One region of the Romboutsia sp. 1001713B170207_170306_H8 genome, then DNA from elsewhere that is predicted to be linked to it. Evidence: a T-box and tRNA genes for the amino acid it is inferred to sense, from the RefSeq annotation. Region 1 holds a T-box; the other regions hold tRNA genes.
The links. A T-box is a leader RNA that pairs with one kind of tRNA and senses whether it is charged. The one in region 1 lies ahead of asnS (asparagine--tRNA ligase), so its partner is inferred to be a tRNA-Asn.
Positions count from the first base shown of each region.

Region 1 (11,237 bases):
AGATATATTATTTCTTGAAAGTAAATTAGGCGTTTCTGTTGAAATACTAACACCTATATATGCTATAATAACGGCCGAAACAGAAGATCAAATTAGGGATTTACTTTCATATCCTCAGATAGAATATATAGAAAAACCATTCATACTTCAAAGTCAAGATACCCAGAGTTTCTCAAGTACAGGTATAAGTAATTTTAAAAATAGAAGTGGATTAACTGGAAAAGGAACTTTACTAGGGATAATTGATTCTGGAATTGATTATACATTGCCAGTATTTAAAGATAGTGAAGGTAAATCAAGAATATTATATTATTGGGATCAAGAAACCCCAGGAAATCCACCAGATGGATTTAAGGAAGGTACATTATATACAAATGAAGATATAAACAATGCAATAGAAAGTCAAAGCATACCAATATCATTATCAAACTTTCATGGAACTCATGTCGCAAGTATAGCATCTCAAATTGCAAGTGAAGCGAATTTAATAGTAGTTAAGGTAGGAAGTAGGACTGTAGATAATTATTCAAGAAGCACGGAATTTATGAGAGCCATAAAGTTTATATTAGATAGGGCTTTAGAATTACAAATGCCAGTGGCAATAAATATGAGCTACGGAAGTAATGAAGGATCTCATAGGGGATTATCATTATTTGATCAATATATAGATGATATGTGCTTATTTTGGAAAAATAATATTGTTGTTGCAGCGGGAAATAATAGGAATAAAGGTGGACATAAAAATATAAAATTAGAAAATGAAATTGAGGAAGTTGAATTTACTATAGGTGAAAATGAAAGAGTCATAAATATAAATATATGGCCTAATTTTGCAGATGATTTTAATGTGTACTTAGTAAATCCTTCAAATCAAAAAACTCAGTCAATTTCTTTAACATCAGGTGAAGTAAGAAATTCAATAGGAACAACAAGAATAAAAGGGTATTTTTATCCTATTGCTCCATATTCATTACAAAGAAGAGTAACATTTCAACTAACAACAAGTAGTCAAATAACACCTGGAATATGGAAAATAGTGTTCGAACCAGTAAAGATAGTAGAAGGGAATATAGATATATATCTTCCAACATCAGAAGGGTTAAGTAAAGATACTAGATTTCTGACTCCAACAACTGAACTTACAGTAACTGTTCCGGGAACAGCAAGTAGAGTTATAACTGTAGGAAGTTATAATTCTAAAACAGATGTTGTTTCTATATTTTCTGGTGAAGGTGATTTCGAAAGATGTGCATTTAAGCCAGATATATTGGCTCCAGGAGAAGAAATATTATCCTACTTACCTGGAGGTAATCAAGGCGCTTTAAGTGGAACTAGTATGGCTACTCCACATGTTACAGGAGTATGTTCTTTACTTTTACAATGGGGAGTTGTAAATAATAATGATCCATTTTTATATTCAGCAAAGCTTAAGGCACTATTATTAAAATCAGCAAGAAGAGTTGAATATATATCTTATCCAAATAGTCTAAGAGGGTATGGGTTATTAAATTTAGCAACACTAGAATTAGATCAATTAGCAGATCTTAATGAAGATTTAGATTATTTTTATAGAAAAAAAACAAGTAGAAGAAAAATAAAGAAAAAGAAAAAAATAAAAAACTATTACTTTAGGCAAAGTAATCTTTTTAATGGAATAATTGTCTTATATGAACCAGGGTTTGAAGAAGAATTAAGGAGAGTTGCTCCAGAAGCCGATTTTTTTAAGTTAAGTGATAAATTTGCAATTGTTTTTTTTAATGAAAGTAACTTAAATGCAATAGCATCATCAATATCTGTTCCTTCTATAACAAGATTACTACCACTTACTAAACTTTCTATATTAGGAAGAATTAATATGGGAACTGAAAATGGAGTTAATGCGAATGAAGAAATTGGAGTTAATTTTTTTAAAAATAATCCAGATATAAACTTAACTGGAAGAGGTGTTTTAATAGGGGTATTTGGAAGTGGAATTGACTATTTGCATCCAGATTTTATATATCCAGATGGAACATCTAAAATATTATATTTATGGGATCAAACAAAAGAAGGAAATCCTCCAGATGGATATACTATAGGAACTGAGTACACTAGAGAACAGATAAATGAAGCTATAGCACAACAAGATTCATCATTATCAACAGATGAGGAAGGATATGGAACTATATTATCTGGAATTTGTGCTGGACTTGGAAATTTAAATAGTGATTATGCAGGAGTTGCAGAAGATGCAGAATTAATAATAGTAAAGTTAGCAAAATTTGATGATATTTATAGTAATGCAATGGCTTTGGTAGCAACTCAATATGCTTATGAAAAAGCAGACCAATTAAATATGCCAATAGTTATTAATAATATATATGGAACAAACTCATTAGCAGGAATAAGCAGTAGAACTTTAAGTGATAAGATATTTTTTAATAGAGGCACTTGTGTAGTTAGCGCAGTGGGAAATGAGGGAAATGCAGAAACGCATACAAGTGGAAGGATATTATTTACAGGTGATAATCAAGATATAGAACTTGAGATAGAAAGTGAAGAAGCTAGTTTGACAATAGAAATATGGTTAAATAAACCAGATACTGCAGAAGCATCTGCTATTAGTCCTACAGGAGAACCAAGCAAACAACCACAAGTAAGCGACTTTTACACATCTGTAGGAAAATTTGATTTAGAGGGTACTATTTATGGAATAACATATATATATCCAACAACTTATTCAGGTCAACAACAAATAATTATAAACCTATTAAATGTAAAAACAGGGATTTGGAAAATTCGCCTAACCGGTGATTATATAACTAATGGAGTGTATAATGCTTACTTACCCAATAGGGTATTATTAAATCCAGGAACTAAATTTAGAAACCCTAGTCCAGAAAAAACTATAAATTACCCAGCTACATATAGTGATGTCATAGCAGTGGGTGCGTATGATAGTATAAATCGTGGTTTATGGCAAGAATCATCGAGAGGGCCTACGATAAGTGGTTTGCTTAAACCGGATATTATAGCTCCAGGTGTAAATATTATAGGACCATATCCTGGAAGTAGATATGCAACCATAACAGGAACTGCAGCATCTGCAAGTTATACTTCAGGATGTGTAGCAATGCTTTTACAATATTTATTAGTAGAAGGTAATTATCCTGATAAAGCCTTTGTTCAAAAAATAAGGACTTTATTTAGAGCAGGTGCCACTAGAAATAATGATAATATATATCCAAATAATAATTATGGATATGGTATTTTAAATATAAGAGGTGTTTTTGAAATACTTAGATAGTGGGGGAGATTATGGGAAAATCATACTCAATAGTATATGTAGGGGATATATCTAATGCTTTAAGTAGAAATGGCTTAAATGATTTTATGGTTTTAAATAATCAACTTACAGTTTTATATACAGATGATGATTTTAATTCATTAAGGCTGAATAGAATAGAAGAAATTGCATGGTGGCAAGAGGGAAGGCCTATTAGTAGTTTGATACAAATTGGGGAAGGTATCTCTGATGGAGAAACAGTATCTAGTGCATCTCAAGTTGAATATATAGAAAATAATCCATATATAACTGTAAAAGGTGAAGGTGTTATGATTGCTATAATAGATTCAGGAATTGATTATTTACATCCGGATTTTATAAATGATGATAACACTAGTAAGATTATTTCTATATGGGACCAAAATGGAAATGAAGATGAAAAAAGTCCTCCTCAAGGCATGATTTTTGGAAGTGAATTTACAAGAGAAGATTTAAATAGGGCAATACTAGAAAATGATCCTAGTCTAACTGTAGATAATATTGGAACGGGAACAATTGCAGCAGGAATAGCTTCTGGATCTGGAAGAAAAAATCCTTTATACAAGGGTGTAGCTCCAAAAAGTGAGTTGGTTGTAGTTAAATTAAGAGAATATGAAGGAACATTTTTAGAGGGTAGAATCAACTATATAAATAATGATTTCTTAGCGGCTATTAAATATATAATAGATGTAGCGGAAAAAGAAAATAAACTGACTATAATAAATTTAACTGTAGGAGAAAGATCAAGATCTGTAATTTTAACTAACTTACTAGATACATTTGAGTTTTTAACCAGAACAGGTATTGTTGTAGTTAGTGGAGCTGGAAATGAAGGTAATACAAATATACACTATGAAGGGATATTAAAAAACTTATCTTCTACGGATGTTATTTTAGAAGTAGGAAATCAAAAAGCATTAGACATAACAATGTGTCCGAATGGACCAGGAAGAAGTGGAGTTCAATTAATATCTCCATCAGGAGAATTAAGTTATAGAGTAGATTATTCTCCTGATAATGAGGTATATAGAGGAAAATTTAATTTAGAAAATACAACTTATGAAATACAAGCAATATATCCATGGCTTTTATCTGGTAATGGAGAAGTGTATATAAAAATAAATAATATAAAGCCAGGTATTTGGACAATAAGAACATTTCCAGAATTTGTGACAACTGGTGAATTTGATTTGTATTTACCAAATGGTAACTTAATTTCTAGCAATACTAAGTTTTTGGACCCAAATTCATTTACAACTATAACTTTATATGGAGCAACTGATAGTGTAATAACAGTAGGAGCATTTAATGACAAAACTAATAGTATGTGGATTGGATCATCAAAAGGTCCTATAAGAGCTAGAACTACAATAAAACCTGATATAGTTGCTCCTGGAGTAGATATTATATCTACGTTTATAAATCAAGAATATATAAAATCTACAGGAACTGGTGTAAGTAGTTCATTAACATGTGGAGTTTTAGCATTAATTATGGAATATATATCACTAGAAGGAGGATATCAAAGAAACTCTTTATTTACTCAAGTTTTAAAAACATACTTAATGCTTGGAGCAACTAAAAGTCCTATATACACATATCCAAATGATTCTCAAGGATATGGAATTTTAAATTTAAGATCAACAATAGAAGCTATAGCAAATAATCTATGAATTTAAAAAAGATAATATATTTTACTATATATTAAAATATATGTAATTTGTAATAATGTGAATTTATCACAAAAAAAAGTTAATAATAATTAAAAAGGCAACAAGAGGTGGTGACTTTGATGCAGGATAAAGCTAAAGCATTAAATGGTGAAAATAATCGTAGATTAGATTTAAAACAAGCTCTTGATAGAGCTATAAATGCACCATTTGCAGATGCCCATGATGTATATTCAGAAACTAATGTTAATATACCATCTGAAGAAAATACATTACAAGCTAAAGATTGGGTAGATAATGGAAGTAGAACTTAATATAATTAAAATAAAAGGGCTATCTAATTAGATAACCCTTTTATTGAGAAGGAACAACTATATATTGCCCTGCTTCTATATTGTAGTCATCTGATATAATATTTATATTTTCTTTATATACAATTTTTCTAAAATATTTTAAGTCTTCATTACTAATATCATAATTATATTTTTTTATAATATCATCTATTGTTTCTCCGGAAACAACGAGATGCTTAGTAAATGTTCTATCTGACATTATTTTATTATAAGCATTTTTATAAGGAATTTCATAAAGTTTTGATACTAAAGGTATATTTTTATATGCATAACTAGAAACTTCATCTAAACAAGTTATATAATCATAAAATCCATCTCTGAAAACTTGAGATATAGATTTATTATTGTCTACATTAGGAGCAATAAAAAATAATACTAATAAAAAGAGTAAACAATACTTCAAATATATCACCTCTTAATTAGTATTATTGACAAAAATATAGGGTTTATATCAAATGAAATATAAACCCTATAATTATATATTTTTATTTAACTGGGTAAAGTTATTATAAATGTACTACCTTTACCGATTTCACTTTCAACAGATATTTTTCCATTATGAAGTTCTATTAGATGTTTAGTTATAGTAAGTCCTAGACCACTACCACCTTTTACTTCAGATGTAGAATCTATAACTTGATTAAACTTATCAAAAATTTTATCAATATTTCTTTGACTTATGCCTATACCAGTATCTTTTACGCTGATTTGAATATAGTCATCTAAATCATTTATAAATACATCAATTTTTCCTCCAGGTGGCGTAAACTTCACTGCATTACCAATTAAATTTACAATACATCTTTCTATTTCATATCTGTCACACTCAATAATTTTTTCTTCTATCATAGTATCTATAGTAAATTCTATACCTTTACTTTCTATATAATCTTTTAATCCTAATATAGTTTCTTCGACTATAAATACAATATCTTCTTCTTTTTTATTGATAATATAGCTGTTACTTTGAAGTTTGCTAGTATCTATTATATTATTAATTATATTTAACAGACGTGTACAGTTTCTTCCCATTATATCCATATAGTAATCAAGTTTATCAGGTGTTAGCTCATTTTTTCTGTTAAAGTCTCTTATTAATTGACCAGTACCGTTAATTACATTTAGTGGAGTTCTAAGTTCGTGAGATAAATTAACAAAGTAGTTATTTTTATTCTTTTCTAATGTAATTAATTTATTAAATAACTTTTTATTTTTTTTCATTTCAGATTTTAGTTCTTTAGTTCTATTTTCAACTAAGTTATCTAGCCTTTTAACTTTTGTCATATTAAATTTAATAATAATTAGTGTAAATATAATGTATCCTAAGATTGCTAACTTACTTTTCCAAAAAGGGGGCTTTATAATAAATGAAACTTTATTTTCGTCACTCATTATGCCATTGTAACTTAAAGCCTTAACTTTAAAAGTATATTTTCCAGGTGATAAATTAGCATAAACTATTTTGTTAGTATGAGATAATACCCAATCGTTATCAGAACCCTCAAGCATATAATAATATTGCACACCGTCTAAATTTTTATAATCATCAACAAAAAAACTTAAAGTAATATTATTCTCAGTAGATTCAAATTTACGATTAGAGATATCTTTATAATTTAAACCTTTAACTTCAAACTTATTGAATATTACATTAGGTTTATATTTAGAAGTATTAATATCTTTAGGTTTGAATATATTAAATCCATTTATACCACCAAAATAAAAATCTCCATTTTTATTTTTAAAGTATGACTTTCCATTAAACTCATTACTTTGAAGTCCATCTATAACTGTATAATTTTCAAACACTTTAGTTTTTGTATTGAATTTAGAGATCCCGCTATTAGTACTCATCCAAAAATTATTGTTAGAGTCGATTAAAATACCATAAATATTATTATTAGGTAATCCATCGTTAGTTGTATAGTGAGTAAACTTTTCTGTACTAGTATCAAAAATATTTAGACCATGACTAGTTCCTATAACTATATTACCAAACATATCTTCAGTTATACTTCTAATTGAATTGTTAGTTATACTAGTATTATCATCTTCTATATTCTTATATACTTTAATAGAATTATCTTTGGGATTTAGTTCTACTAACCCTCCATCTAGAAAACAACCTATATAATATTTTCCGTTTTTACTTTCATAAATATCTCTTATAAATAAATCACTTATAGAATTTTTTATAAGATAATTTGTTATATTAGTTATTTCTTTAGTTTCAATATTCATAACAGCTAAACCTACATTTGTTCCAATCCAAAGGTAGTTTTTGCTATCAACAAATAATGATTTTATCATATTAACAGGTAATCCATCTTCAACTGAAAAGTTTTGGATCGTTTTAGAATTTTTATTAACAATAGTAAGCCCATTTGAAGTACCTATATAAATTTCATTGTTTAGGCCTGTTATATCTTGTATAGTATTATCGCATAAACTACTATTTTCACTAGTTAAAAAGTAACGATCATCATTTTTTTTATTTATTATGTTTACACCTGTTAAACTAGTACCAACCCAAATATACTCATCATCATCTTCATAAATTCCATGTATCATATTACTGCTTAAAGAATTTTTATCAAAGGGATCATACTTATAATGTTGAAAGTTATTATTAGGGTCGAAAATAGAAATCCCTTTATATGTTCCAACCCAAATTAATCCACTTTTATCTTCTATTAAACAGTAGGTTTTATCATCTATAAGGCTATTTTGGTCATAAATTTTATTTTTATAATTTATAAAGTTATCGTTTTCTGTATTATATTTAGATAATCCTCCCTGTGTATTTATCCATAAGTTGCCATTAGAATCTCTTAGTATATCTCTTATAAAATTACTAGGAATAGAATTATTTGAATTTGTATTTGTATAAACTTTAAACTCATAAGTATCAATATCTATTTTAAATAAGCCAGATCCTAAGGTAGCAATCCATATATATTTATTGTCATTATAGAGTCTATATATAGGATAGTCTGAGATAGTATTTATATTATTATTAGTAAATTCTTTAATTTTCTTTAGGTTTTTGTCTAGTTTAACTAAACCACTTTGAGTACCAAGCCAGATATCACCATTAGAATCCTCTTCTATTGAGTGTATATACTGTGTAGGTAAATCATTATTATTATTTAAAATCCTTTCAAATGAATCTGTATTTTTATTATATAAGTTTAACCCATTTGAGGTAGTAACTAATATATCACCAGCTTTAGTAACTAAAATTTCGCATATGCGGTCATTTGACAGTGTTCCATTATTAGACTCTGAAAAATATCTAGTAATATTATCATTTTTAGTATTTATTTTATTTAAACCATTTATAGTAGATACCCATACATATCCTTCATTATCTTCAATTATATCTACAATATAATTGCTGCTAATGGTATTTTTATTATAAATATCGTGAGTATATTTTTCAAAGTTATATCCATTGTATTTATTTAAACCATCATTAGTTCCTATCCAAATATAGCCATTGCTATCTTGAAAAATAGTTTCTACTGTAGATTGGGATAACCCATCTTCAATTGTAATACTTCTGAAATTTATGTTATCAGGAGTATTAGCATAAGATAAAACTGGACTTAAAATAATAATAAATAAAGCTAATAAAAATTTATCTATAAAACTTTTTATGTTCTTTGTCATTATTCACCTCGAGAGCTTATTATGTAATCTATAATTAGACTATATCAAAAAATAGGAAATTAATAAATTATAATTGAGTAATAAAATGTAAAAAACATAAAAAAATAAAGATATTGACTAAAATTTTAGAAGTTGGTATAATCTTCTTACAATATAGTAATACTAGAACTAAAGACTATGATGAGAAGAGTAGATATAAAATTTAGTTTTCAGAGAGTTGGGATAAGGTGTGAGCCCAATACGAAATTTATATTGAAGAACATCTCGGAGTCTCTACCCGAAAGCGATAGCAAGTAGGCCTAGACGGATGATCCCGTTACGATCATAAGCATAGCTTAACTAAGAGGTCATATTTTGACAATTAGGGTGGTACCGCGAGAGTATAGTCTTTCGTCCCTTTATATGGGATGAAAGGCTTTTTTTATTTTTAATAATAACTAAAATAGGGAGGAAATACAAAATGCAAAAACAATTTGTGACTGTAAAAGAACTATACAGAAACCAAAATGAGTATATTGGTAAAACTGTAAAGGTAGCAGGTTGGATAAGAACATCTAGAGGATCAAAAAACTTTGGATTTATAGAATTAAATGACGGAAGTTTCTTTAAGAACATGCAAATAATTTTATCTGATGATAAATTAGAAAACTTTAAAGAAATAACTAAGTTACCAATAAGCTCATCAATAATAGTTGAAGGAGAAGTTGTGTCAACTGAAGGAGCTAAGCAACCAATAGAAATACATGCAGCAAATGTTATAGTAGAAGGTGAATCAGACAGCTCATATCCATTACAAAAGAAGAGACATACGCTTGAGTACTTAAGAACAATAGCGCACTTAAGACCAAGAAGTAACACATTCTCTGCTGTATTTAGAGTAAGAAGTTTAACAGCATATGCTATACACAAATTCTTCCAAGAAAGAAACTTTGTATACTCTCACTCTCCAATAATAACAGGAAGTGACTGTGAGGGTGCAGGGGAAATGTTTAGATTAACAACTATGGATTTAAACAATGTTCCTAAAACAGAAGATGGAAATGTGGATTACTCTAAAGACTTCTTTGGAAAAGAAGCTAACTTAACAGTTAGTGGTCAATTAAATGCCGAAATAATGGCTCTTGCATTTAGAAATGTTTACACATTTGGACCAACATTTAGAGCGGAAAACTCATTTACTGCAAGACATGCATCTGAATTCTGGATGATAGAACCAGAAATAGCATTTGGTGATTTAGAAGATGATATGGAACTTGCTGAAGATATGATAAAATACATAATAAGCTATGTTATGGAGAATGCTCCAGAAGAAATGGAATTCTTCAATAGCTTTATAGATAAAGGCTTATTTGAAAGATTAAATAATGTACTTAACTCTCCATTCAAGAGAATTACATATACTGAAGCTGTAGAAATATTAACTAAATCAGGAGTAGAATTTGAATATCCAGTTACTTGGGGAGATGACTTACAAACTGAACATGAAAGATATATAACAGAGCAAGTATTTAATGCACCTGTATTTGTAACTGATTATCCAAAAGATATAAAAGCATTCTATATGAGAATGAATGAAGATGGAAAAACTGTTAGAGCGATGGACTTATTAGTTCCAGGTGTTGGAGAAATAGTTGGTGGTTCTCAAAGAGAAGAAAGAGAAGACGTATTATTAGAAAGAATTAAAGAACTAGGATTAAAAGAGGAAGATTATTGGTGGTACTTAGAGCTTAGAAAGTATGGAACAGCTACTCATTCTGGATTTGGTTTAGGATTTGAGAGAATGATAATGTACTTAACTGGTATGTCAAATATAAGAGATGTAATACCATTCCCACGTACTCCAAGAAATGCTGAGTTCTAAATTTATATAAAAATTTATTAAAAATTATTTTAAATTAAAAAATCACTGAAATGTAAGTTTGACTTAATTTATATTTCAGTGATTTTTATTATTTAATTGAATATAACGATTTATATTTTACGATAAGAGAAGGTTAGATTTAATAGATTAAAATTGGGTATATAATAGATATAAATTTTGAATGAATGAGGTGAATTATGAATTACACTAATATAAATAAATATGAATTGAAGAATCTATTAGAAAGTGAGAAAGAATGTTTACTTTTAGATGTTAGAACTAAAGAAGAATTTAGTGAGTATAAAATAGAGGGAGCAGTAAACATACCATTACAAGAGTTATTTTTTAATATGGATGATATTGAAAAATATAGAGAT
Region 1 covers NZ_JADNAX010000003.1:452,700-463,936, reverse strand. The annotation lists gene cspBA (bifunctional germination protease/germinant receptor pseudoprotease CspBA) at 1-3,286, shown strand, start outside; gene cspC (bile acid germinant receptor pseudoprotease CspC) at 3,298-4,977, shown strand; gene I2A66_RS09325 (CDIF630_02480 family spore surface protein) at 5,097-5,288, shown strand; gene I2A66_RS09320 (hypothetical protein) at 5,329-5,730, opposite strand; gene I2A66_RS09315 (ligand-binding sensor domain-containing protein) at 5,817-8,999, opposite strand; T-box leader at 9,168-9,400, shown strand; gene asnS (asparagine--tRNA ligase) at 9,460-10,860, shown strand; gene I2A66_RS09305 (rhodanese-like domain-containing protein) at 11,058-11,237, shown strand, end outside.

Region 2 (11,237 bases), on a different contig from region 1:
GGTCCAGATGGAAAAGATTATAGAGAAACAGCACCTACTTATATTGAAACAAATGTAGAAGAAGCTAAAAAAGCTTGGGAAGCTGGACTTAAAGAATTAGGAGTAGAGTCAATTACACTTTCTATGTTATTTGATAATGCAGATCCTGCAAAATCTGCAGCTGAATACCTTCAATCTAATTTACAATCAACACTTGAGGGGCTTATTATTGAAATGGTAGCTCAAGAAAAGAATAATCGTATAGAAATGCAAAAAGCACGTGATTTCGACATATCATTAACTCGTTGGGGTCCTGACTATGCTGACCCTACGACTTATCTTTATTTAATGACTACTGGTAACTCATATAACTATGGAGATTACTCTAGTGCAGAATATGATGAGAAGATTAAAGAAGCTAGCAATGAACAAAATATGGAAACTAGATGGCAGTTATTAAAAGATGCTGAAGGTATCTGTATGCAAGACTATCCAGTGGCTCCTATATTCCAAGTTGGAGGAGCTAGCTTAATAAGCGAAAATGTAAAAGGTATTGAAACTCATGCTGTGGGTGTACCATATATCTATAAAAATGTTGAGATAGTTGAGTAATAGAAATTAAGTATTATATACAGACACATTGTGGTGTTTTTCCATAATGTGTTTGTTTATTAGGAATAGAAAGTAGGGGAATTTATGGATAAATCGACGCTTAAATATATTGGCAAAAGATTAGTTATGTCAGCTATTACACTTATGATAATAGTATTTGTACTATTTGTTATGCTAAAATTTATGCCAGGTACACCTTTTAATGATGAAAAGTTAACAGAAACACAAAAAGCTTTAATTTATGTTAAATATGGATTTGACAAACCTATATGGGAGCAATTTGTAGTGTATTTTAAAAATATGTTAAGTGGTGATTTTGGAATTTCTTATGGTATTTCAAGAAATCTTCCAGTATCAAGTCTTGTTTTACCTCGTATATCAATTAGTTTTGGTATAGGATTAGCAGCTGTAATATTAGGTACGATTTTAGGAATTTTATTAGGGATATTTGCAGCTCTTAATCGTAATACAGTTTTGGATTCGTTATCTACAGTAGTTGCAGTTTTTGGTGTTAGCATTCCATCTTTTGTATTTTGTTTAATTTTACTTATTATATTTGGAGTAAAAATGCCTGCACTACCAATACTTTATAATTCTTCACATCCAATAAAATCTGCAATTATACCAGTAATAGCGCTTTCTGTTTCTGTAATTGCTAATGTAGCTAGATTTACAAGAAGTGAGATGATTGAAGTTATGGAAAGTGATTATATACTTTTAGCAGAGTCTAAGGGATTAGACAGAAGAACATTAATAAAAAAACATGCTCTTAGAAATACTCTTGTTCCTATAATTACTGTTCTTGCGCCAATTTTAGTAGCCCTTATGACAGGAAGTATGGTAATTGAACAAATATGTGGTATTCCAGGTCTTGGAAGTTTGTTAGTTCAAGCTATAACTGTAAATGACTATAATGTTACAATGGCAGTAGCTTTTATATACAGTGTTATGTATGTGGTAATTATGTTATTAGTTGATATTTTATACGGAATAATAGATCCAAGAATTAGACTAGGAAAGGGGAGTAGCAATGAGTAGTGAAAAATATGAATTTAAAAATGATGATTTTGAGTTAGTTAGAGATAAACATGATATTAATAAAGATGAAGTCATTCCTGATACTCCTTTTTTTAAAGATGTTTTAAATCGTTTTACGGATAATAAAGGAGCTATGATTGGTGGTATATGTATTTTAGTTATTGTTGCTCTTGCTATTATATGTCCTATGATTAGTAAATATAAATTTGATAAAGTTTCAACTAGTGAGCAATCAATGGCACCTAGAATTCCTATTATAGAGAAAATTGGTATATTTGATGGTGAGGTAAATAATGTAAATAAATATGATAACCCTGATTTTAAAGATACATATCATTATTTTGGTACGGATACACTAGGACGTGATTTATGGACTCGTGTATGGTCAGGTTGCAGAATTTCTTTATATGTTGCAATAGCAGCTGTGTTTATTGATATTTTTATTGGAATGTTATATGGGCTTATTAGTGGATATTTTGGAGGTGTTGTAGATAATGTAATGCAACGTTTCCAAGAAATTATAAATAGTATACCAAGTTTAGTAATTTTAGTATTATTAATGCTAATATTTAAGCCTTCTTTATATACAATAATTTTAGCTTTAATGCTAACTGGATGGATTGGCATGGCCCGTATTACAAGAGCTCAAGTTTTAAAAATAAAAGAACAAGAATTTATTTTAGCATCTAGAACTCTTGGAGCAGGTGACTTTTTCATAATATTTAAAGAAGTTCTTCCAAATATTTTTGGTCAATTGATAATTATGTCAATGTTTTCTATACCAAATGCAATATTTTATGAAGCATTCTTAGCTTTTATAGGTCTTGGAATACCAGCTCCTACTGCATCACTTGGGACACTTATTAATGAAGGATATAAATCTATTTTAGTATCTCAATATATGGTTATTATTCCAGTTATAATTCTTGCTTTATTGATGCTAAGTTTTAACCTTATGGCTGATGGACTTAGAGATGCGTTTGATCCAAAAATGAAAGAAATGTAGGTGTTATTATGGGAAAACAAAGAGTATTAAAAATTAGAGATATTTCAATATCTTTTAAAACAGGAAGAGGAATGATAGATGCTATTCGAGGTATTAAATTGGATTTATTCAAAGGTGAAACTATAGCCATTGTCGGAGAATCAGGTTCTGGTAAATCAGTAACAACAAAGGCAATTATGGGAAATATAAGCTCAAATGGAGTGATTAAAAGTGGATTGATTGAGTTTACATATGATAAAGAAAATGATGGTAACTTAGTTGTAGAAGATATAGTCAAATTAAGTAAAAAAGAGATGGGGAAAAATATTTGTGGTAGACGTATTGCAATGGTATTCCAAGATCCTATGACAAGCTTAGATCCTACTATGACAATAGGAAAACAAGTTATGGAAGCTATGATATATCATCATTTATCAAAAGAAGAAGCTTTTAATAAAGCAGTAAATCTTTTAGAGGAAGTTGGAATTGTAGATGCTAAAAAACGTATGAAAAATTATCCACATCAATTAAGTGGTGGTATGCGCCAAAGAATAGTCATAGCTATTGCACTTAGCTGTGAGCCTGAGGTATTGATTTGTGATGAACCAACAACAGCCTTAGATGTTACAATACAAGCTAAAATACTTGAACTTATTAAAAAAATTCAAGTGGAAAGAAATTTATCTGTAATATATATTACTCATGATTTAGGAGCTGTAGCTAAGGTAGCCGATTATGTTGCTGTTATGTATGCAGGAAAAATTATTGAAAAAGGAAGTATAGAAGAAGTATTTTATGATCCAAGACATCCATATACTTGGGGGCTACTTAGCGCTATGCCTGATTTAGAAACGGAAGATGATGAGTTATACACTATTCCAGGAACACCTCCTAATCTTATACAAAAAATAGATGGTGAAGCCTTTGCTCCTAGAAACTTTTATGCATTAAATATTGATTATCGAAAAGAAGCCCCAATATTTAATGTAGGAGGAACTCATCGTGTAGCTAGCTGGTTATGTCATGAAAATGCACCAAATATAGAAATGCCAGAATCTTTAAAAAAACGCCTACTTAAAATGAGAAAGGAGGCTGGTCTAAGTGAGTAATGTGGAACCACTATTAATAGTTGAAAATTTAAAGCAACACTTTAAAGTTAATCGTAAATTTACGGTAAAAGCAGTAGATGGTATTTCTTTTGAGATATATCCAGGAGAAACCTATGGACTTGTTGGAGAATCTGGCTCTGGAAAATCTACAACAGGACGTAGCATAATTAGATTATATAAGCCAACATCAGGAAATATAATATTTAATGGAAAAAATATATCAGGAAAAATGAGTAATGAGGAAATAAAAATACTTAGAACTAAGATGCAAATGATATTCCAAGATCCTATGGCATGTTTAAATCCAAGGAAAAAAGTATTAGATATTATTGGAGAAGGACTAGATATTCATAAAATGTGTGCATCAAAACAAGAACGAGATGAAAAAGTATATAATATATTAGAAAAAGTAGGATTAAGCAAAGAACATGCATATAGATATCCTCATCAGTTTTCTGGAGGGCAAAGACAACGTATAGGAATTGCTAGAGCTTTGATTATGGACCCTGATTTAATCATTGCAGATGAAGCAATATCTGCCCTAGATGTGTCAATACAAGCTCAAGTTGTAAATCTTATGAAGAAAATTCAAAAAGAAACTAACACGGCATATTTATTTATAGCACATGATTTGAGTATGGTTAAGTATATATCTGATCGTATTGGAGTTCTTCATTTGGGTTATATTGTAGAGACTGGTACTACAGAGGAGATATTCTCAAATCCTATTCATCCATATACAAAATCACTATTAAGTGCTATTCCTTCTCCAAATCCTATTGTTGAAAAACAACGTGTTACATTTAGTTACGATGCAAAGGAAGAAGGTGTTGATTATTCTAAAGGTGTAGAGCATTTAATTGAAGGTACACATAGTGTTTTAGCAACAAAAGAGGAGTTAAAAAAATGGGTGAGTGTGGCTAAGTCAAAATAAAAAAACTCTTAGTTTAAACTAAGAGTTTTTTTATTGGCGGGAATAACAGGACTCGAACCTGTGCCCCATTGATTAACAGTCAATTGCTCTACCAACTGAGCCATATTCCCAAATATTTTATATAAAATAGAAATTTTTTAACTGTCCCTTACAGTTATTATTATAACTAGTTTATTTAATTTTATTAATATTTTATATTACAAACTAATGAGTAGCAATATAAGATGATCTTTTTTACTATTAAAAATATACTTTATTTTATAAACTATCTTATTTTACTAATTTTACTAACTCCTTATAAATTGCATTAGTTTTATTTGAATTATTTTCATTAAAAATAATTACCAAATCTTTAGTAGTAACTCTTATAAAAGGGCTTACTTTATTATGGATACATACTTTGGATTTAAAATTATCTCCATTAACTTTATAAAATCCATTATTGGTATTAGGAGTATTACTACCTGAACCTCCTGAAAGTATTACTTTATCAAGCAACTCTACATTGGTTATATCCTCTATATTGTAAATAGAGTTCATGATTTTAATTGAATTATTATACATTACTATTGATGTTAACTTTGAATCCATTTGTTTAAATAGAAAATTTACTGATAATTCAATCTCTAAAAATATTATAAAAATAAATATTAAACTATATTTTTTCACTTTATTTATATAAACTCCCCTTTATTCTATATATGATAATAGTAAATACTATTTTAGCGGAATCCTCTCAAATTGACAAGAAAGTTCTATTTCTATAAAATAGTAAAAGAGAGAGCAAAATATAAAATGATAATGACTAATAATGAAGGGGGATTATTATGAGAAAAAATGAAGGGGGATTATTATGAGAAAAGCGGTATTTTTAGATATAGATGGAACTTTAATAGATTGTTTTGCAGGTATTAGAGATATTACACCAAAGGTAAAAGAAGTAATACGTAATTTACAATCAAGAGGAGATTATGTATTTATTGCAACAGGAAGGCCGTATGCTTTTTTAAGCAAAGAAATAAGAGATTTTGGTTTTGATGGATTTGTTTTAGCTAATGGTGCTCATGTAATGATAGATGGAAAAACGATTCATAGTAAGCCTATGAATAATGAATTTATCAAAGAATTAGTATCTAAATTAGATCAAGATAATATTCAATATGTATTAGAAGGTGAAAAATACTCATATGTAAAAAATGAACATAAAGAATTACATGATTTTTATGATAAAGTGGGTATGTCTAAAAAGTATTTTAAGAGAGAATACAACCTAGAAGAGCTTGATATTCATAAAGTTGAGATGCTATGCCTTAGCAAGGATACTATGAATAAATGTGTAAAGTTTATAAATAATTTTCCAGAGTATGGATATTTTAGTAGTATAAATCAGATACATCTTGAATTGTACTTTAAAGAAAGTACAAAGGCAGCAGGTATATTAAAAGCATTAGAATATATTAATGTACCTATAGAAAATACTTATGCATTTGGAGATGGAGAAAATGATATCGAGATGCTATCAACAGTTGGGTGTGGTATAGCAATGGGGAATGCTAATAATGACGTTAAAAAGTATGCAAAAGAAATTACAGACACAGTTTATAATGATGGTGTAGCTTTAGGGATTGAAAAATATATACTACAAAAAGAAAATGCTTTATAAATAAATGAAAAAGTGAGATTCATGAAAATTTAGTACTTTTTATGCAGATCACTTTATTAATTAGAAAAACATTGAATAAGTTTAAGCAATATGATATATTATTTAATAATTGAGAAATATTATCAAAGTCAAAGGGATTTTACAAATTATACAGTTAAAAATCTCATTGGCTTTTTATTTTTATTGGGAGGATTTTAGATGACAAGTAATCAAATGACTGAAGGTAATATAGCAAAGCAGATTACTTTATTTGCTATTCCTATACTAATATCTAATCTTTTTCAACAGCTATATAATACAGTAGATGTTGCAATAGTAGGTAGATATGTAGGTGCAAATGCATTAGCGGCAGTAGGGTCATGTAATTTAATAGTAGTATTTATGATTTACTTTTTTATAGGTATATCGAATGGAGCAAGTGTTATTATTTCTCAATCTTTTGGGAAAAATGATAAAGATAAAATACATAAATCAGTTCATACTATAATAGCGCTTAGTTTAATATCTGGCTTTTTACTTATGGTTTTAGGCTTAACGTTTGGTGGTATGTTTTTAAGATGGATAAATACACCAGATAATGTATTGACATTTGCAATTACATATATAAAGATATATTTTATAAGCATGATACCTATGATGATATTTAATATGGGGAGTGGTATATTAAGGGCTGTAGGAGATTCCAAGACACCTCTATACTACCTTGCAATATCAGGAATTACAAATATAATTTTAGATATAGTATTTGCAGTTGTATTTAAACTTGGTGTAGCAGGAGTAGCAATGGCAACAACTATTGCACAATTTGTTTCTTCTATATTAATTTTAATTAAGCTTATAAAAACTAGTGAAGTGTATAAATTATTTATTAATAAAATAAAAATAGATTTTAAGATTCTTAAAGAAATTTTATTAATAGGTATACCTACTGGTATACAGTCAGTTTTAGTTTGCTTTGCAAATATAATAGTTCAATCAAAGGTAAATATATTTGGGTTAAATGTAATGGCAGGATATACAATATATTATAAGATTGAAGGATTTATATATATGCCAATTTCAGCTATTGCTTTAGCTGTATCAAATTTTGTAGGTCAAAATGTAGGTGCAAGTGAATTTGATAGAGTAAAATTAGGAAAAAATATAAGTATGATAATATGCGTTTCTTTGACTATTATCATAGGAAGTATAATATTATTTAATGCAAGTGATATTATAAGAATCTTCTCTAAAGACTTAGATGTAATTAATGAAGGTAGTAAGTTTATATATTGGATAGTACCTATTTATAGTATATATGCTATAAATGAAGTTTTAATGGGCGTAATGAGAGGTGCTGGAGAAACATTTATTCCTATGATAATTGGAACTATATGTATGTGTGGACTTAGAATATTATGGCTAAGTGTTATGATATCTCATTATAAAGATATAAATATTGTTTACTTAAGCTATCCTATTACATGGATAGTTACAAATATATTTACAATTATTTACTACTCTAAAGGTAACTGGTTAAGTAAAAATTTTAGATATGAATAATATAGTTTTCAATTGAATATGTATATAAAAGTAAAAATACTCATACATAATTATATATAATTATGTATGGGTATTTTATATCAATTATAAAGTTATATAACCATCCAGTATTTATTTTTTAAGTGAATCTGTTTTAGTTTCATGCATAGTGTTATTCGCGAATTCAGGTGGTGCATATGTTATATAAAGTTTAAGTGGAACATTTCCTAAGTTTAAGATAGTGACCCACTTACAAGAAGGTATTATAACAGATGAATTTTTATTAATGTATGTTTGATAATCGAGTTCATTCTGACTAGTACCGATTTTTATAAGTCCTGTACCAGATGATGTATGTATAAATTGATCACTTGTTTTTGTTAGGTAAGGATCTACTGAGTATGATACTGGAATGCTCATTAATACAATTTGTAAGTTATTTCCTGTCCAGATTACTGTTCTAAATCTATTATTCTTTTCAGCAGCATTTTCAAGATTTACTACAAGTGGTTCGGGTCCATAATCACTTAGCTTGATACTATTCTTTTCAGTATTAGGCTGATCGATTTCTCTCTCATTCCATAGATTATTTTGATACATATAAAACATTTGTGGATTTGACCATGCAAAATATGGATATCTGTTATATATTTGTGAATTACTGTAATAATTATATAATCTTATAAGATTATAATACATACTTAGTTACTCCTTTTAAATACTTTCAAAATTTTTAGACTCTAAAATATTGTATGATAAAGATTATTATAAATATGTAAATATACTGAGTATATTTAGAGATATTAGGTATTGGATAAAAAAGAGTATAAGTAAAATCTAGATTAATATGAAATTTACTTGACTTAGAGCTAACTCTAAGTACTAAGATTAATATTGTAAGATATAAATAAATTCATACAAAGGGGGATTAAAGTATGGCAAAAAAATTGGGATTAGGATTTATGCGTTTACCGCTTATAGATGAAAATAATCAATCAAATGTAGATATAGAACAAGTAAATAAGATGGTAGATACTTTTATAGCAAGAGGATTTACTTATTTTGATACGGCATATATGTACCATAACTTCGAAAGTGAAAATATACTAAGAGAAACATTAGTAAAGCGACATAAAAGAGAAAGTTTTACTGTTGCAACAAAAATGCCTACTATGTTTTTGAAGAATCAAGAAGATTTAGAAAGAATATTTAATGAGCAATTAGAAAAAACAGGTTTAGATTATTTTGATTACTATTTACTTCATAATTTAGGGGTTACAAATTATGAAACAGCAAAAAGATTTAATGCTTTTGAATTTATAAAAAATAAAAAGGAAGAAGGAAAAATAAAACATATAGGATTTTCATTCCATGATAGTGCTGATTTATTAGATAAGATATTGAGTGAGCATCCAGAAGTAGAATTTGTTCAATTACAGATTAATTACTTAGATTGGGATAATGAAAGTATTCAGTCTAGAAAATGTTACGAAGTAGCGACAAAACATAATAAGCCAGTTATAGTTATGGAGCCAGTAAAAGGTGGATCACTTGCTAAAGTACCTAAATACGTAGAAGATTTATTTAAAAATTATAATGAAAATATGTCAGTACCCTCTTGGGCAATTAGATTTGCTGCAAGTCATGAAAATGTAATAATGGTTCTCAGTGGAATGTCTTCTATGGATCAATTATTAGACAATACAGCATATATGAAAAACTTTAAAGCTCTTAATAATGAAGAGTTCGATATAATTAATAAAGCAGTTGATATGATTAATAATTCAATAGTAGTTCCTTGTACTGCATGTCAATATTGTGTAGAAGGTTGTCCCAAAAATATACCAATACCACAGTATTTTGCGCTTTATAATACTGAAAAACAAGAATTTAATAGAGGGTTTTCCACACAAGGAGTATACTATAAAAATCTTACAAAGAGATATGGAAAAGCATCAGAGTGCGTAGAATGTAATAAGTGTGAAAGAAGCTGTCCTCAACATATAAAAATCACAGAATTTTTAAAAGATGTAGCTAAAACATTTGAAAGTGAAGAATAAATATAAAATTGATAGAAGTATATTTATTTAAAGTAGGATATTATGGTAAAATTATGTGAAGAACATAACCTATCATATCAATACATCAATCAGTTAATAAAAAAGGAGTGCAGTTTATGACAATAACAGAAGTAAGTAAAAAGTATAGAATTTCAGCAGACACAATTCGTTACTATGAAAGGATTGGTTTAATACCTCCTGTAAATAGAAAATCTAGTGGAGTTAGAGATTTCACTCAAGAAGATTGTAACTGGGTTGAATTTGTAAAGTGTATGAGAAGTGCGGGATTATCTATAGAAATATTAATTGAATATGTTACTTTATTTAAACAAGGAAACAATACTATTAAAGCTAGAAAAGAACTACTTATAGATCAAAGAAATCAGTTAGCTGATAAAATTAAAGAAATGCAATTAATTTTAGATCGTTTAGATAATAAAATTGATAGATATGAAGATAGAGTTTTACTACATGAAGAAAAGTTAAGAAAGAATGATAATTAGTAAGTTTCATATAAATTCATAATAGTATAAAAGCCATTCAATTACGTTAAGGTAAGATGTAATTGAGTGGTTTTTTAGTAGTTGTGGAGTAGAGTCTAAAGAAGAAACAAAATTTTGCCCTAATTGTGGAAAAGAAGCAACACGGTTAACAGATAGACCACAATTATTAGATGAAACTCAAATTAAGCAAGCTAAAGCTAAAAAAGAGAATTTCGCATATAAATATGAGTATATAAAAAATGAATGATTTAGATGATGATATAAGTAAATCATATTATCTATATGAAGAAAACTATTTGACTACTCTAAGGATCATTCTGGGGTAAGTTTTGATATTGTAAATGAACAAAGCAATAATTTATTTAGAATGTTAGGTGAAGATAGTTTAGCATTAGGATTTGTATGCGGAGATTATGAAGGGGCAGTAAATAAGGTTTTAGTAAAACAAGATAAAGCATATATAGTATCTAAATATACTATTGATATAGATAAACTTCTTCAAATGCAACGTATTGACTATAAAAGTAATTATAAGAGTATAGAAATACTTAATAAGTGTCGGAATGAAAGGTATAAAGAAAATCAACACAAAGGTATGTCCTCTGGTTATATTGATTTTGCGTGGAAGCTAATAGATAAAGGCCTTGGATATACCACGTGCTTTTTAGCTGATGAGTTTAAAAATAAATATAATTTAGAGTTGTATTCTTTATTAGATTCTAGAGGGAAAAATATAACAAGAAATACCTGGTTTATATATTCAAAAACAAAGAAGTTTAATAAAATAGAAGAAGAATTTATAAAATTTATACAAGATAAAATGATTAGTATAT
Region 2 covers NZ_JADNAX010000013.1:22,576-33,812, reverse strand. The annotation lists gene I2A66_RS15220 (peptide ABC transporter substrate-binding protein) at 1-591, shown strand, start outside; gene I2A66_RS15215 (ABC transporter permease) at 676-1,629, shown strand; gene I2A66_RS15210 (ABC transporter permease) at 1,622-2,635, shown strand; gene I2A66_RS15205 (ABC transporter ATP-binding protein) at 2,644-3,723, shown strand; gene I2A66_RS15200 (ABC transporter ATP-binding protein) at 3,716-4,657, shown strand; tRNA gene I2A66_RS15195 (tRNA-Asn) at 4,692-4,767, opposite strand; gene I2A66_RS15190 (hypothetical protein) at 4,928-5,248, opposite strand; gene I2A66_RS15185 (HAD family hydrolase) at 5,511-6,320, shown strand; gene I2A66_RS15180 (MATE family efflux transporter) at 6,519-7,862, shown strand; gene I2A66_RS15175 (cupin domain-containing protein) at 7,974-8,540, opposite strand; gene I2A66_RS15170 (aldo/keto reductase) at 8,777-9,901, shown strand; gene I2A66_RS15165 (MerR family transcriptional regulator) at 10,018-10,404, shown strand; gene I2A66_RS15160 (hypothetical protein) at 10,772-11,237, shown strand, end outside.
Region 2: it has a tRNA-Asn gene. The T-box ahead of asnS (asparagine--tRNA ligase) is inferred to sense a tRNA for this amino acid. The anticodon was not compared.

Region 3 (11,237 bases), on a different contig from region 1:
CTTTAATATTAATTATATTTATTTTAGCATTTTATCCATGTATTTATTACATAGTTCATCTGCTTTATTGTTTACTATGCAGCTGGAGTGACCTTTTACCTTTATAAATTTTATATCTTTAAATTGATTTTTTAAATTATCTAGTTCAATCCATAATTCTTTATTTTTAACAGGTTCTTTATTTGATGATATCCAATTATTTCTTTTCCATCCATAAATCCAAGATGTTATTCCATTTAATACATAGGAACTATCTACATATACCTCTACTGGTATATTCTTTTTCTTTACTGCTTTTAAACTTTCTATACATCCCATTAGTTCCATTATATTATTTGTAGTTTCTTTACTTCCTCCACTTATTTCTTTTGTATGTTCTCCATATATTAGGTACGCTCCTCATGCACCTATGTTTGATTTTTTACCATTGCCTCGGCATCCGCCATCTGTGTATATTTGTATTTTTTTCATTTTATAATTATACCTTACTATTTGTTAGTAATTTTTTATTAATTCTAGATATTAATTATATCAAAGGTTGTTAAATTCATCAATTAAGATGCTTTTATTAAAAGTTTCTTTTTTTATTTATTATTAAATTAATATAAATATTTTTATTTTATATGTATAATATTTGTATTTATGTTAATGATTTAAATATAACAATATCTTTTGTATTTTTTATAATTCTCCACTAAAAAAGACAGGAATCGGAACCTGTCTTTTTTAATTTAATATTTCTTCCTTTTTCAAATCTTGTTCTTTATAATACTTCTGTAAATCTTCGTAACTTTTTAATACACGATTTTCTAAATCCTCTTCATATATATCTTTATATAAAAACTTTTCTACACTTATATAGCTATCATCTGAACTTAATTCTCCATTTTCATTTCTCGGCTTTTGTAAAGTAAAATCAATAGAATAAAATGATACACTTTGCTTATCAAGCATAGATTTTATATCAAGTAAAATTTCACTAGCTTTTTTAAAACTAACATCTTCATCTTGAATATAAAGAACAATATGACCTGCCTTTTTACCTAATTCATATAAATTATAATCCTTATCTAACTCTAACTTATTTCTATCTAACATATCTTCACTCAATTCACCAAAATAAATATCACTTTTATATGTAAATTCCTTACTTTCAATAACATTATTTACTTTATCATTATAAATTTTATCTATTCTTGTTAAAGTATTAAACTTACCAAGTACATCACTTTCATAAGTATCCCCTATTATTTTTCCAAGAGGTGATATGGTAAGTGAAAAATGTGTATCTTTACTTATAGGAGACTTTACTTGAACATAATAATCACCTGTTTTAAAACTATAAGAAGCATTTGATAAATTTAATTTCATATTTTGATAATTTTTAGCTATATATTCTTTGGACACATTATTTGCTACTGTCTTAGATATAGGATTTCCTAATAAACCATTTGCAAAGTACAGTATAACTATTATTAATAAAAAAGCTAATCCCCCTGATAAAATTTTTATAGATTTTTTCATTATTTTTTCTCCTTTTTTAACGCAATATAAAGTAAAAATCCAATTAAAATCCCAATAGCACAAAGTCCGGTATATATTATAGCCCACAATATAGGAGCTGTTATATATGATAACAATTGAGATTTATCAAATATGCCACCTATTATATATTTAATTAAATTATATACATATGTAAAAGCAAACATGGTTACTAAGGTAATGTATGATTTTTTTCTAAGAGCAAAGTATGATAAAGCTCCTATGGTAGGCATAATTAGTATATTGTAAAACATATTTTCACTTTCAGTAATTGCTATACCTATAAATGAGCCTAGTATAACTAATATAACTGATACCAGTATAAGTTGTTTTTTTATTTTAGATATAATTTTTTTATCATCTATATTATGATTTTTGGTATTAGTTTCATTAAATAAACTTCTACACTGACTACATTTATCTATATGCTTAATTACTGCATTTTGACTATCTTCACTAGCTACTTTATCCTTCACTAATGGAATTAGATCCATACAAATATCGCATGATATTTTATTCATATACTACTCCTTCCTTCATCAAAGTATCTTTAATTTTCTTTTTAGTTCTATAATCTATTACTCTTGCAGAGCCTTCAGATATATTGTACTTTTTTCCTATTTCAAAATATGAGTATCCCTCAATTCTCATAAAAATAATATCTTTTGTTCTAGATGATTCATTATCAAGTAATGTATTTATTTTACTTGCAAGTTCCTTTTTTATTAAAGAACCATCTAAATCATTTTCACTTAAAAGGTAGTTATAAGCTAAGTCATCTATAGAAATAGTTGGCTTTTGTTTGCGTAAATACTCGTACCATTTATTTCTTGCAATTGAAAAAAGCCATGTTTTAATACTACATTCTCCTTTAAATTTATATAATGACTTTAATGCACCTAGAAAAGTTTCAGACACTAAATCTTCTGAAAGTGAGGTATCATATGTTAAGGTTACAAGATATTTAAATACATCTTGCTTATATTCTTCGTATATTTTTTTTAGTAACATAAATCTCCTTTCATGATATTAGTGATAAAAAAACTCATTTCGTTACACTTTTTATAAATAAATTTATTATTTTTATTTTATATACACATTTAAATTCTAAGCTATCTATCATTATCATAAAAGACATTATTGTTAAATCTTGATTAAAATTAAAAATAGCCCTTATTTATTAGGGCTATTTTTTGTTAATATAATTCTATCTACTTTACTTATATATCATCTCTTTTAGAAAATCTATATAAATTTCTTTATACAGTTGATTTTCTTCAAAAGGTATTAAGTTTATTAAATTTTTCTTCAAAATATCTTTTATGCTTTCTGAAACTTTTCTCATAATAATTCTCCTATCCAACACCATATTTATTAAATAATTTATTTACTTCAATATATCATTCTCAATAAAATATTTATAATAAATTTATTAGTTCTATGGTATAATTCTCACATAAAAGGAGTTGGTAATAGTGATTAGTAAAAATAAATCTATAAATAAAAAGCAACTTGAATATATGGCATTTATAAATAGAGAAAATGAATATAGACATCATACCTATGATGAGGAGATGCTTCAATATGAATATCTAAAAGAAGGCAAAATAAAGGCTATTGAAGAAAGTATAAAAATGTTCTCATCTTCAACAGTAGGTGTACTTTCAGATAATCCTATTAATAATATAAAATATTTATTTGTTGCATCTATTACATTAGCAACTCGTTTTGCAATAGAAGGTGGAATGGAACCAGAAACAGCTTATAATGCTAGCGATTTATTTATACAAAAAATAGATAAATGTAAAAGTACTAATGAGGTAAAAGATATACATACAGAAATGTTTACTTTTTTTACTAAACATATGAATGAGTTACAAAAGAAAAATATTTACTCTAAACCAATTGTTCTATGCATGGATTATGTTTATTATCACTTAAATGAAGTTATCAATGTTACTAAACTTGCAGAGTATGTTGATTTAAATCCTAGCTACCTTTCTACTCTTTTTAAAAAAGAAGTTGGAATTACTATTACTAATTACATAATAAAAAAACGCATTGAAGCAGCTAAAAATATGTTGAAATTCTCGGATTATTCCTATTCAGATATTAGCTCATATCTTTCTTTTAGCTCTCAAAGTTACTTTATTCGCGTATTTAAAAATGAAACAGGTCTTACGCCTAAAGAATATCGCCATAAATATTATAGAATAAGTTTTGATTAAATTTTTTGTCATTTATTTACTGAGTTTAATCAAAATGAAAGATATTTTATATTTTTATACTATAATTAAATATTTAGGAGAACTTAAATGAAAAATAAAAAACAACTTAATTTAACTATGATTTTGTCTGCAATATATTTTTGTATATTAATATGGATTATTTTATTTAAAATGAATTTATCATTTAGTGAGATTGATAACAATAGAAGTATTAATATAATTCCTTTTTCTGGCTCAGTTATTGTTAACGGAAAAATATATATCAGTGAAATTATTAATAATATACTGGTATTCGTTCCTGTTGGAATTTACACATGTATGTTAAAACAAGATTGGTCTTTTACTAAAAAAACTTCAGTAGCTTTTTTAATTAGTTTATCTGTTGAAGTTTTACAATTTATCTTTGCTATTGGAGCAACAGATATAACAGATCTTATAGGAAATACTTTAGGTGGGGTAATAGGTATTGGAATATACTCTATATCTAGTAAAGTCTTTAAAAGTAAAACTGTTAGTATATTTAACACACTTGCTTTTATTGCTACAGTTGGATTAGTATGCTTGTTATATATTTTGTTATTATTAAATTAATAATATTTTACAAATTGAAGTCCAGCATATAATATTGCTGGACTTTTTATTTCTTAATTATTTTTACTATCTTCCATAAATTTAATCATCTCATCCATTTTTTCATCTAAATACTTCCCCCATGCCTTATCATCTACAAAAGGATTCTCTACTGCAAAATTTTATGTATTACAAGCTGCTCTATCTCAACATTTAGCCAAATTAAAAAAAGAAGGTATACCTCCTTTATTTTATCGACATAATGGAAAATTACTTTTAACCGATGCAGGTAAAATATATATTAATGGAGCTAGGCATATTCTTAGTATTTTAGATGAGGATGAAAAAACTATGGCTAGTTTAAAAAAATCAAAACAAGAGTAAGTTGAAGTAAATATAAATATTATTGAATTACTCCATGATATATATCACTTATATTGAAACATTTATGTGATTTAGTCACAGAACCTATATCAATAAATCTATATAATAATATCAATAAGTTATATGGAGGGATAATTGATGGCAAAAATAAAAAGAAAAGCTGTAATTGATAAAGAATATTGTGTGGCATGTGGCACATGCACAAAAGTATGTCCACTACAAATTATACACATAGAACAAGGTGTGTTTGCACAAATAAACTCTGATAAATGCGTTGGTTGTGGTAAATGTGCAAAAGCTTGTCCTGCTTGTATTATAAAAATTGAAAAAGTGGAGGTAGAAGCTTAATATGAAAAATAAGAAAAAATCATTTACAGATTACATGTGGATTATAAGTGCAACTTACTTAATACTTGGACTATTTAATATACTATTTGCATGGTTAGGGCTTCTATGCTTTTTAATACCTTTAATAATCTCAATTTCTGGTCATGGAAAAACATATTGTAATACTTACTGTGGTAGAGGTCAATTATTAAATTTAATAGGTGATAAGTTAAAATTGTCTAGATATAAAGATATACCTAAGTTTTTAAGAAGCAAATATTTTCGATATGGATTTTTAACATTTTTTATGACTATGTTTGTAGTTATGTTATTTAATACTTATCTAGTATTTATAGGTGCTAGTAATTTAAAAGAAGTTATTAAATTACTTTGGACTTTTAAGGTACCTTGGAATTGGGTTGATACTAGTATTGTTGCACCATGGGTTGCTCAGTTTGCATTTGGATTTTATAGTATGATGCTTACATCTACTATTTTAGGCATAATAACCATGCTTCTATTTAAGCCAAGATCTTGGTGTGTATATTGCCCAATGGGTACAATGACTCAGTTAATATCAAAAGCTAAATACAATCCTGAAAAGAGCACTACTATATAAATAAAAATAGCTTATAAATTAGATTAATATTATCTAATTAAAGATAAGAAGTTTATTGAAAAAAATATTAATAAATTTAAATAAACCGGTTACAATAATAACTGTAAAGATCAAGTAGATAATTTCTACTTATTATAAAGACACGGGAATATGGCTCAGTTGGTAGAGCAATTGACTGTTAATCAATGGGTCACAGGTTCGAGCCCTGTTATTCCCGCCAATAAAAAAACTCTTAGTTTATAAGCTAAGAGTTTTTTTATTATATTATAATCCCTTCAAAGTGATCCATTTCATGCTGTATAATTTGTGCAGGGAATCCTTTAAATACTTGTTTTTTCTTTTCAAAATTCACATCAAAATATTCTACTTCTATAGTTTCATATCTTATAGTTTTTCTAAATCCATCTAAAGATAAACAGCTTTCTTCTGCTTCATAGCTATTTTCTTTTTTTAATATAACTGGATTTACCATAGGAACTATAATTCCTCCACCTATAGTAAATACTAATATACGCTTTTTAACTCCAATCATATTAGCTGCTAATCCTACACATCTATCTAAATTTACTCTTAGTGTATCTACTAAATCATTTATAACTTGTGCATCTTCCTTTGTTGCAAGTTCTGATTTTTGTTCTAAAAATAATATATCTCTTACAATTTCTTTTACCATATTTATTAAAGCCTTTCTATATATAAATTATTTCAACACCAGCAAAACTAATATAACCAACTAAAGTTAGTATATCATCTTTGCTTGGAAAGTTTTTATTTTTCTCACTAAGTCCTCCAAAAGCTTGACTGGTTCTATCTTCAACAGTCCAAGTTTTAGGTATATAAAGCTCCACTCCTGCAAAAGAAGCTTCTAACTTGATAACACCTCGTCCATTTTTCAACTTTGAATTATCAAAATAAATTTTCATAGATCCAAAACTACAACTTAAATCAGCTCTTTCAAAACTTTCTGTATTAATATATTTTATACTACCACCAAAGCTAGTATCAAGTCTAATACGATTATCATCTTCAAAATCTATAGTATCGTAGTTGTCTTCCTTCCAATTATAGTTTTGTTTATAATCATACCACTTAGGTTTTTTATGAAAAATCATTGAAAGTCCTGCACTACCTAAAGCTGCTGCAATTAAAACTGTCCACGGAGTAATTGCAGTAAGTCCAAGCTTATCATCAAAAATTATACATATAAAAGCAAGTGGAAATAAAATACCTGCAAAACTTTTATAAAATATACTTTTTATCATAATTCCAATTAATACAATGCTAATTATTATACTAACCATATTGATATCACCAAAATATCCTAATTTATTAACTATTAGCGATATACTTCCAAGTATAAGTAGCACACCCCAAAATATTCTTTCTTTTCTCATACTATCTCCTCTTTTCTAACAACTTAAATTTTAAAGGCTTATAATAGTTTCTCGACACATACACCTTTTTATGGGTATGTTGAAATTCAACTATACTTGATGCTGTAAGATTTCTTGTTATTGAATAAATATAATCGACATTTAAAATCGTAGACTTTGAAACCCTCATAAAATTATTTGGTAAAATTTCTTCTAATTCATAAAGCTTATATTTTACTTGGTATACATCATTTACTGTATGTGCAAATATAATACTTGCCTCAGTTTCAAAGAAAAGTATTTCTTCTAAAGAAATAAAATACTCTATATTATCTTTGTAAAATACCATACTACTTTTTTTAGATATTATTTCTTTTAACATGCCTTGTATTTTATTTATCTCATCAGTTAACTTACTACATTTTATAATAACTTCGTCTTCTTTTATTTTTTCATCAATTTCAATTCGTATTTTCATTTATCCACTCTCCACAGTATTAATTATATCCTTTAATATTTTTGTGTAAACGAATTTTGACTAAGAGGTAAATTTATAGTAGTAAGACGTTAAAACTAGATACTTTTAGTAAATAAAAAAATCACTCTTACTATTTAATAAGAGTGATTTTAACATATAAAATTTATATACTAATTAGTTAAGTTTTCATATATAGGAAATACTATACTTAAACTAGTTCCTTCATTTACAGTTGATTTTAAATTTAATCCTAAACCTAATTTATCGCAAAGTTTCTTACATAAGTATAAACCTATACCTGTGCTCTTACCAAATTTTCTACCATTTTCTCCTGTAAATCCTTTTTCAAATACTTTATTTACATCCTTTTCAATAATACCTACACCATTATCTTCTATAATTAATACTATTGAATTATCTACTTTTTTTGAACTGATACTTATCTTAGCATCTTCTAATTTTGAGTATTTAATAGAGTTTCCTATTATTTGATTCAATATAAATTCAACCCATTTTACATCAGTATATATAGTCTCATTAATATCATCTAGTTGTAACCTTATTCTTTTATTTATAAAGTCTCTTTTATTTTTATTAATTACACTTTTTACAACTGTAGATAACTCTACTTTCTTTATAATATAATCCTTACCAACCTCATCACTTCTAGAATAGTATAATACTTGTTCTACAAAATTTTCTATTCTATCCAGTTGAGTATTAATCTTTCTTGTAATATCATTGTTATTATTTTCTATTAAAAGCTTACTTGATGCCATAGGTGTCTTTATTTCATGAACCCACATTTCAATATACTCTCTATATTCTTCTTGCATAACCCTATAATATTTAACATGTTCATGCATATCTCTACTTAATATTTTAAATATATTATTCATTTGTATACCTTCAATAAAATTTGGATCATCTATGACTTCAGGTAATAAGTATTTTTTATCTAAGTTTTCTAGTATATTTTTAACAGAATTAAAATATCTTTTATATTTAAAAAACTCTATTAACATATAGCTTAATAAAGGGAAAAACCATATACAAAATACACTAAAAATTATAACTACACTTGTATTTATCAAATACATAATAAATGCAGTTATTATAAAAATAAGTAGATTTATACTTAAGAATATCCCTTTATCTTTTATGTAATTTAATATTTTCATGGCATTATATAACCTAGTCCTCTTCTTGTTTCTATGATATTTTCCATTCCTACTTCATCTAATTTCTTACGAAGTCTTGCTATATTAACATTTAATGTACTATCATCTACAAAATAATCTGAGTTCCATAAGTGCTCCATCAGCAAATCTCTAGATATAATTTGTCCTTTATTATTTATCATATAAGAAAGTATTTTAACTTCATTTTTAGTTAATTCAATTTCTTTGTCCTTATATGTAATCGTTGCATTTGATAAATTTAACTTAAGGTCTTTATAAGTTAATATATTACTTGAAGTTACATTACATCCACTTCTTTTTAATAATGCTGATATCCTTGCCAATAGTATTTGGGTATTATAAGGCTTTGTTACAAAATCATCAGCACCTAAATTCATACTCATTAATTCATCCATATCACTATCTCTACTTGTTACAACTATTATTGGCACATCTGACTCTTTTCTAACTTCTCTACATATGTAGTATCCATCGAAAATTGGTAAATTTATATCCAATAAAACTAAGTTAGCATTCTCATCTAAAATAAACTTAACTATATCTTCAAATTCTTTTGGTGCAATCACTTCATATCCATATTTATTTAAAAAATTTTTAAGCTCATCTCTAATTATTTCATCATCTTCAACTATTATTATTTTTTCCATATATTTAATCACTCCTAAATACTATCTTGTAGTTTATTATACCAAAAAAATCTATTTAAAATAGTTTACTACTTTAAATAGATTTTATAAGGTTTATATATTGTTTTTTACTATATTTTTATACCCTACATAAGTTGTATAGAAATATATTATATATACAACTATAAAAATTCCTGCGGTTATAAAAGATGCTACTCCTATATCGGGTTGATCATACATTGATATAAATTGATTTGCAACTTTTATTCCTACAACTGAATGCACTACTGATAATAATACTGGAATACTAAAGTAAACTAAAGTTTGTATAAATATAGTCTTATTTATTCCTTTCATATTAACTCCTAATTTTCTTAATGAAGTATATCTATCCATACTGTCACTTGCTTCACTTAATTGTTGAAGAGCAAGAACTGCCATACTACTTATTAAAAATACTATTCCAATATAGATTCCTACGAATAATACAATAGTAGTTGTACCTTTATTTCCTTCATAAATTTCATCTCTACTAGTTCCCATTACAAATCCTATTTTATCATAATCTGTATCTTCAGTTTTGTATGAATATATTGCATTAGTAAAATCAGCTTCACGTTTTTCCTTATTATTCCCTGCAAAATTAACATTTACAGAGCTTGAAGATATATTCATATCATCGCATAGTTTATCATTTACTATAACAGTTAACAGATTAGTTTTCATAAACTCAGTCTTCAAGTTATGTTCTATAACTTCTTTATTTTTTATATTATAAGTTTTGTTTTGAATTTTGATAGTATTATTATCTTTCATATAATTTTCTATTACTGGTAATACTCTTGAAAAGTTAGATGTAATTAATACTTCATTTTCTTTTAAATCTACTATCTTTTCATTGTCTAATTCCATTATTTTGTTATAGTCTGATACTTTTATATATTCCACTTCATAATTCATATTTTGTGAAATATCATTTACATTAAAAATATCATATATTTTACTTCCATCCATATATTCATTATAATAAGCTACTTTATCGTCCTTATCAAATTTTACACCTATATATTCAAGGGATTTTTCTATATCTTGTGCTTTATCCTGTGGACTAACATACATATATGCACTAGCATCAAATGGAGTAGCTTCTTCTAGCCCTGATTCTAAAGCTTTCTTAAAGCTAAATCCTGTTGATAACATAACAGTAGTTATAAACAGCATTAAACAAATTACTGACATTGATATAAAGTTTGTATTAACTTTACTATTTATTTGCTTCACTATAAATATATTTAGTCCTCTGAAATAAATACTTTTATTTTTCTTTACAATATATAAAATAAATCCTGATAAGCTAAAGAAAAATAAAAGTGTACCTATTACCCCCAGTCCTATTGACATAAGAAATCTGCTATCATTTATATTTAAATTTATATCTATAATAAACTTATACGCTAAACCTAATGAAATTACACATAAAATAAATGTAACTAAATATACAAATGGATTTCTAAATTTTATTTCTTCTGTTTTTCTTCCAACTGTTAATAAATCAATTATTTTATATTTTGATATTACGAAAGAATTAAATATCATTACTACTAAAAACATTATTCCAAAATATAAAATAGTCTTAAGAATAGCTGTTTTCGATATTATAAAAGTATATCCTGACATTTGAAATTCAAATAGCTTTGATACAAGTATTGATAAACCTTGAGAAGCTATTAATCCTAATACTAAACCACTTATTAATGACAGTATTCCAACTATTATAGTTTCTAGTATTAAAATTCTAGATATTTTATTTTTTGACATACCTAATGTCATATAAATTCCTAGTTCTTTTTTTCTCTTTTTTATTAAAAAGTTATTAGCATAAAGAATA
Region 3 covers NZ_JADNAX010000001.1:525,489-536,725, reverse strand. The annotation lists gene I2A66_RS02620 (ribonuclease H family protein) at 19-387, opposite strand; gene I2A66_RS02615 (YfjL-like protein) at 727-1,524, opposite strand; gene I2A66_RS02610 (zf-HC2 domain-containing protein) at 1,524-2,063, opposite strand; gene I2A66_RS02605 (RNA polymerase sigma factor) at 2,056-2,553, opposite strand; gene I2A66_RS17360 (hypothetical protein) at 2,759-2,887, opposite strand; gene I2A66_RS17465 (helix-turn-helix domain-containing protein) at 3,018-3,770, shown strand; gene I2A66_RS02595 (VanZ family protein) at 3,858-4,361, shown strand; gene I2A66_RS02590 (4Fe-4S dicluster domain-containing protein) at 4,863-5,072, shown strand; gene I2A66_RS02585 (4Fe-4S binding protein) at 5,074-5,670, shown strand; tRNA gene I2A66_RS02580 (tRNA-Asn) at 5,815-5,890, shown strand; gene I2A66_RS02575 (peptide deformylase) at 5,930-6,343, opposite strand; gene I2A66_RS02570 (LiaF transmembrane domain-containing protein) at 6,360-7,064, opposite strand; gene I2A66_RS02565 (LytTR family DNA-binding domain-containing protein) at 7,066-7,521, opposite strand; gene I2A66_RS02560 (sensor histidine kinase) at 7,692-8,702, opposite strand; gene I2A66_RS02555 (response regulator transcription factor) at 8,699-9,370, opposite strand; gene I2A66_RS02550 (ABC transporter permease) at 9,464-11,237, opposite strand, start outside.
Region 3: it has a tRNA-Asn gene. The T-box ahead of asnS (asparagine--tRNA ligase) is inferred to sense a tRNA for this amino acid. The anticodon was not compared.